One region of the Pseudomonas sp. SDO52101_S400 genome, then DNA from elsewhere that is predicted to be linked to it. Evidence: predicted binding sites of a transcription regulator. Region 1 holds the regulator's gene; the other holds the start of a gene.
The links. The regulator sigma-54, encoded in region 1, starts transcription at its own class of promoters, with help from an activator protein. The targets are predictions, from matches to a motif close to ANTGGCATNNANNTTGCTNT.

Region 1 (3,405 bases):
AACTGGTACAGGTTCAGATGGGTGGTGTTGACCTTGAGGTCGGCCAGGTCGGCGATCGGGCCCAGCAAGGCCGTTTCATCGTTGATGGCTTCGGCCAGCGAACGATTGGCGCTGCTCAGAGGGTGGCGGCGACGGGTTTCCGAAAAACGCTTGAGCAAGGTTTCTTCATCGGCATCCAGATACAGGACATCGCACTGGATGTGCCGGCTGCGGACCTCTTCAAGCAACTCCGGAAAGCGCGAGAGATGACTGGGCAGATTGCGCGCATCGATCGATACCGCGACCAGTGGCTGAGACAGTTCCGTATGAACCAGTGCGCGTTCCGCCAGTTCCGGCAGCAGACCGGCCGGCAGATTGTCGATGCAGTAGTAGCCGTTGTCCTCGAGGACATCCAGGGCAGTACTTTTGCCCGAGCCGGAGCGGCCACTGACGATGATCAAGCGCATGTTTAGTGCCCGTTTTGCTCGTCCAGGACAACCTGATACAAGGCTTCGTTGGTGGTGGCGCGACGCAGCTTTTCGCGTACGTCCTTGCGATCGAGCATGCTGGCGATCTGGCGCAGCAGTTCCAGGTGTGCATCGGTGGCAGCTTCCGGGACCAGCAACACGAACAGCAGGTCGACCGGTGCGCCATCGATGGCGTCGAAATCGATTGGGGCTTCCAGATGCATCAAGGCACTGATGGGCGCTTCGCAGCCCTTCAGGCGGCAGTGGGGGATGGCGATGCCGTTGCCAAAACCGGTCGAGCCGAGTTTTTCACGGGCAATCAGCGCCTCGAAGACATCTTGCATCTCCAGATCCGGTACTTCCCGGGCGATCAGGTTGGCAATTTGTTCGAGGGCTTTCTTTTTGCTGCCGCCCGGCACGTTCACGAGGGAACGGCCGGGGGTCAGGATGCTTTCAAGTCGGATCATGGGGGTGGGGGTTATCGACCGGTAGCGCCCTGAAGCAGGCTCTGGGTCTTTTCCTTATGCTTTTTGAGTTGTTTATCAAGCTTGTCGGTCAGCGCGTCGATCGCTGCGTACATATCGGTATGTTCCGCGTTTGCGACGACCTCGTTGCCGGGAATATGCAGCGTGGCTTCGATTTTCTGCTTCAGCTTTTCGACGCACATCGTGACTTGCACGTTGGTGATCTTGTCGAAATGTCCCTCAAGCCTCTTGAGCTTTTGCTCAACGTATTCACGGAGAGGTTGGGTAACTTCCAGTTGGTGTCCACTGATGTTGACTTGCATACAGCTTCTCCTTCGTTGCCAGTGCATAAAGCGGCAGGCCGAAGAGCCTGCCACTGGAACGCTGTAACGTGGCTTACATCAACCGCTTGCGTTCGCTCGAAGGCGCGATCCCGAGGGATTCGCGGTACTTGGCGACGGTGCGGCGAGCCACCTGAATGCCTTGTGCCTCCAGTAAACCAGCGATCTTGCTGTCACTCAACGGCTTTTTCTGATTTTCCGCGGCAACCAGTTTCTTGATGATCGCGCGGATCGCCGTGGACGAGCATTCGCCGCCTTCGGAGGTGCTGACGTGGCTGGAGAAAAAGTATTTCAGTTCATAGATGCCCCGGGGGGTATGCATGAATTTCTGTGTGGTTACCCGGGAAATCGTCGACTCGTGCATGCCCACCGCTTCGGCGATGTCGTGCAGTACCAACGGTTTCATGGCTTCGTCGCCGTACTCCAGAAAGCCGCGCTGATGCTCGACGATCTGGGTGGCCACTTTCATCAGGGTTTCGTTGCGGCTCTGCAGGCTCTTGATGAACCAGCGTGCTTCCTGCAACTGATTGCGCATGAAGGTGTTGTCGGCGCTGGTGTCGGCGCGGCGCACGAAGCCGGCGTACTGGGCGTTGACCCGCAGGCGCGGCACCGATTCCTGGTTCAGCTCGACCAGCCAGCGCTCGTTGTCCTTGCGCACGATCACGTCAGGCACCACGTATTCGGCTTCGGTGGATTCGATCTGCGAGCCGGGGCGCGGGTTGAGGCTCTGTACCAGTTCGATGACCTGGCGCAGTTCATCTTCCTTGAGCTTCATGCGTCGCATCAGCTGGCTGTAGTCGCGGCTGCCGAGCAGGTCGATGTAATCGGTAACCAGACGCTTGGCTTCGGCCAGCCAAGGAGTCTTGGCCGACAGCTGGCGCAATTGCAGCAGCAGGCATTCGCCCAGATTGCGTGCGCCTATGCCGGCGGGTTCGAATTGCTGGATGCGATGCAGGACGGCTTCGATCTCGTCCAGCTCGATGTCGAGTTCCGGATCGAAGGCGTCGAGGATTTCTTCGAGGGTTTCGTCGAGGTAGCCCTGATTGTTGATGCAGTCGATCAGGGTGACGGCGATCAGGCGATCGGTGTCGGACATCGGCGCCAGGTTCAGTTGCCACAGCAGGTGGCTTTGCAGGCTCTCGCCAGCGGAAGTTCGGGTGGTGAAATCCCACTCGTCGTCATCGCTGCTTGGCAGGCTGCTGGCACTGGTCTGGTAGACGTCTTCCCAAGCCGTATCCACGGGCAGTTCGTTGGGGATTCGCTCGTTCCACTCGCCTTCTTCAAGATTGTCGACCGTCGGCGCGGTCTCCTGATAGGACGGTTCCGGAATCTCGGTGTTGGGCTTCTGTTCGGCGTTGTCGGCCATGGGATCGGAGTTGTCGAAGTCGTCGCCGTCTTCCTGGCGTTCGAGCATCGGATTGGATTCCAGAGCCTCCTGGATTTCCTGTTGCAGATCCAGGGTCGACAATTGGAGCAGGCGGATGGCCTGTTGCAGCTGCGGTGTCATCGTCAGCTGCTGGCCCATTCTCAAGACTAGCGATGGTTTCATGGCAGGGGCTTAACACCTTATTCGCCGGCGCTATGCGCCATCCACTACAGGGCGCCGGAGCGCCAAACTTAAGCAAATTATATGCCTGAAACTGTCGTGTTTGCCTAGAGCGCTGTAACAATAAAAGCGTATAAAAATGCGCTTCAACGTTACAGCACCCGGACGGCTGGTCGAATGCTGTCGCGCTTAGAGGCGGAACTCGTGACCCAGATACACTTCCTTCACCAGATCGTTGGCGAGGATGGTCGCGGAATCGCCTTCGGCGATCAGTTGGCCGTCATTGACGATGTAGGCCGTTTCGCAGATATCCAGCGTCTCGCGGACGTTGTGGTCGGTGATCAGTACACCGATGCCCTTGGCCTTGAGGTGGTGGATGATCTGCTTGATGTCGCCCACGGAGATCGGGTCGACACCGGCGAACGGTTCGTCGAGCAGGATGAATTTCGGCGCGGTGGCCAGTGCGCGGGCGATTTCCACCCGGCGACGCTCGCCACCGGACAGGCTCATGCCGAGGTTGTCGCGGATATGGCTGATGTGGAATTCCTGCAGCAGGCTTTCCAGCTCCTTGCGACGTCCGGCCTTGTCGAGCTCCTGGCGGGTCTCGA
Region 2 (3,405 bases), on a different contig from region 1:
GCCGGTCTGGCTGATCGTCACGCTGGTGACGGTGGCCGGCAGGTAGGTCGCCATATCGGTCGAGGTGCCATTGATCGAGGCGTTGGCCTTGACGGTATAGGTACCGGTCTTCACCAGGTTGCCGTCCTTGTCCTTGCCGTCCCAGGTGAAGCTCGCATTGCCTGCGGCGCGACTGCCCAGATCGATGGTGCGAACGACCGTGCCGCTGCTGTCGGTGATGCTGACGGTGCCGCCGGCAATCGACGACGGAACGGTGACCGAACCGGTCATGCCTTTGCTCGGATCGTCGAGCTGGACCGAGTTGGTCTGCACGATCACGTTACGGCCAACCAGCGACGAAGCCTGCAAGGCTTGCGACGAGTTGTAGTTGCCGGCCAGCGAACTCACGGTGCTGTTGAGGGTGGTGATCCCCTCGAGGCTGCTGAACTGCGCGAGCTGGGCAACGAATGCACTGTTGTCCTGCGGGTCGAGAGGGTTCTGGTTTTTCAGCTGGGTTACCAGCAATTGCAGGAACGCATCCTTGCCCAGGGCCTGGCCGCCGGTGGCGCTGTTGGTAGCCGAAGCGATGCCGCCGGTGGTCGTGCTACTGGTCTTCTTCGAAGAGTTGGCCAGTATGTCGTTCATCGTCAGGCTGCTGGTGGTATCGGTAACACTCATGGCAGTCGCCCCTTATCACTGACCGAGGGTCAGCACCTTCTGCATCATGGTTTTGGCGGTGTTCATCATTTCGGCGTTGGTCTGGAAGGACCGGCTCGCGGAAATCATGTCGGCCATTTCTTCCACCACGTTGACGTTCGGGTAGTAGACGTAGCCCTTGGCGTCGGCAGCCGGATGGTTCGGCTCGTAACGCGCCTCGAGATTGCTCTGGTCTTCGACCACGCCGAGCACCTGTACGCCCTGGCCTGCAGCGTCCTGGTTCTGGAACAGCGAGTTGCTGCCGCCGCTCTGGCCGCCCTGGAACATGGTGGCGAACACCGGGTGACGGGCGCGATAGGTCTGGTCGATGCTCGACGAGACGGTTTCGGCGTTGGCGATGTTCGAAGCCACGGTGTTCAAACGCGTGGTCTGTGCGCTCATGCCGCTGCCGGCAATGTTGAAAACGCTGGACAGGGACATGGATTACTCTCCGCGCAGGGCTGACACCAGCCCTTTGAATTTGCTGTTGAGCAGCGTGAAGCTGGCCTGGAAGCCGACAGCGTTTTCCGCGTAGTTCGACTGTTCCAGCTGTGCGTCAACGGTGTTCTGGTCGATCGATGGTTGCATCGGCGTGCGATACATCAGCGACTCGTCGCCATTGCCCAGGCCTTCAGCTTCGATGTGACGGCTGTTGGTCATGTTCAGGGCGATGGTGCCGTTGGCGTTCTTCTGGCTCTGTGCTTCGAGCACTTTGGAGAAATCCAGATCCCGAGCCTTGTAGTTCGGGGTGTCGGCGTTGGCGATGTTGTTGGCCAGGACTTCGGCACGCTGGGCGCGGAAGCCCAGGGCTTTTTCATGAATTCCGAGCGCTTTATCGAAGCTGATGCTCATGTCGGGAACCTTCAGGTGACCGGGTTTTTCGTAACAGGGTTATAGCAAGCGTCGTGCCAGTTTTAAAAAGCCCCGGATTCCGGGGCTTTGCAGGGGATCGGCAAGGCGGCAATGCCAGAAAAGCGGCAACGGGTTTCCGCCGGATGCCGCTTTTCTGCCGCTTGCCGTCACCGCGAAAACCGTCAGGCATAAAAAAACGGGAGCCCCTGAGGACTCCCGTTTTTTGTGTTGCCGGTGCCAGTCACTTCGCCTGGTAAATGATCCCCGGGCTGCACTGGACCATCTGGTAATGATCCGGCAAACCGTTCAGCGCTTCGGAAGCGCCGAGGAACAGATAACCGCCCGGCTTCAGCGTGCTGTGAATGCGCAACAGGATGTCTTTCTTCACCTCGGCGGAGAAGTAGATCAGCACGTTGCGGCAGAACACGATGTCGAACTTGCCAAGGCTTGCGTAGCTGTCGAGCAAGTTGAACGAGCGGAACTCCACCCGGTTCTTGATCGGTGCCTTGATCACCCAGCGCCCCGGCCCTTTCGGGTCGAAGTAGCGTTGCAGACGATCAGCGGACAAACCGCGACCGATCGCCAGGCTGTCGTACTCGCCGGTCTTGCAGTTGGTCAGCATGCTGCCGGACAGATCCGTGGCAACGATCTGTACGCCCATCTTCAACTGACCGATGTTGGTCCGTTCGAACTCGTCGATCGACATCGACAGCGAATAGGGTTCCTGACCCGACGAACAGGCCGCCGACCAGATCCGCAGACGCTGGTTGGGAGCCGCCTTGATCGCCTCGGGCAGCACCTTGTTCTTCAAGACTTCAAACGGATAGGTGTCGCGAAACCACAGGGTCTCGTTGGTCGTCATGGCATCGACCACCTGCTCGCGCAAACCGCTGCGCGGCTGGGTCTGGATGCGCTGTACCAGCTCACCCAGGGACTTGATGCCTTGCTGCTCCATCAGTTTGTTGAGACGGCTCGAGACCAGGTACTGCTTGTTTTCACCGAGCAAAATGCCACAGGCTTTTTCCAGGAAGACCCGGAACTGTTCGAAATCCAAATTACCCGTAGACAAATGATGCCGCCTCTTAAATCGTGTTGATCGCCGGGGACGAAAAGTCCCTAGCTGATATCTGCTGCTTTGATCCGGTCGACTACCCGGGATGCCAGGTCATCAGGACGGAATTTGGCCAGGAAGTCATCGGCACCGACCTTCTTGACCATCGCCTGGTTGAACACACCCGACAACGAAGTATGCAGGATGATATGAAGCTTTTGCATGCGAGGGTCGCTGCGGATTTCAGCCGTCAGGGTGTACCCGTCCATCTCCGGCATCTCGATGTCGGAGATCATCATCAGGAACTCTTCTTCCGGCTTCTTGCCCTCATCGACCAGCTTACGCAGGTAATCCAGCGCCTGCTTGCCGTCGTTCAGCGCCACCACTTCGACACCAACCGTCTGCAGGCAACGCGTCACCTGCTTGCGCGCCACCGACGAGTCATCGACCGTCAGCACCCGCAGAGACAGCGCCTTGCTCTGGGTCTCGACATCCACCACGCCGACCGAAATCGCTTCCGGTGTCGGTGCGACTTCCGCCAGCACCTTTTCGACGTCGATGATTTCGACTAACTGATTGTCCACCCGAGTCACAGCAGTCAGGTAATGATCGCGACCGGTCCCCTTGGGTGGCGGATGGATCTCTTCCCAGTTCATGTTGACGATACGTTCCACCGAGCGCACCAGGAAACCCTGGGTCTTGGTGTTGTATTCCGTGATGATCACAAACGGACTGTTCTTGTCTTTCAACGCCCCGGAACCGGTTGCCATTGCCAGATCAAGGATCGGAATGGTCGCCCCCCGGATATTCGCCACCCCGCACACGAC

Region 2: flgB (flagellar basal body rod protein FlgB) is a predicted target of sigma-54. The motif match lies at 1,569-1,588, and genes of this name have one in related genera.

The regions. Positions count from the first base shown of each region.
Region 1 covers NZ_JBSVWF010000005.1:155,470-158,874, forward strand. The annotation lists gene rapZ (RNase adapter RapZ) at 1-446, opposite strand, end outside; gene ptsN (PTS IIA-like nitrogen regulatory protein PtsN) at 449-913, opposite strand; gene hpf (ribosome hibernation-promoting factor, HPF/YfiA family) at 925-1,233, opposite strand; gene ACW9HX_RS03955 (RNA polymerase factor sigma-54) at 1,307-2,800, opposite strand; gene lptB (LPS export ABC transporter ATP-binding protein) at 2,987-3,405, opposite strand, start outside.
Region 2 covers NZ_JBSVWF010000059.1:20,025-23,429, reverse strand. The annotation lists gene flgD (flagellar hook assembly protein FlgD) at 1-657, opposite strand, end outside; gene flgC (flagellar basal body rod protein FlgC) at 673-1,116, opposite strand; gene flgB (flagellar basal body rod protein FlgB) at 1,120-1,527, opposite strand; gene cheR (protein-glutamate O-methyltransferase CheR) at 1,769-2,596, opposite strand; gene ACW9HX_RS24070 (chemotaxis protein CheV) at 2,644-3,405, opposite strand, start outside.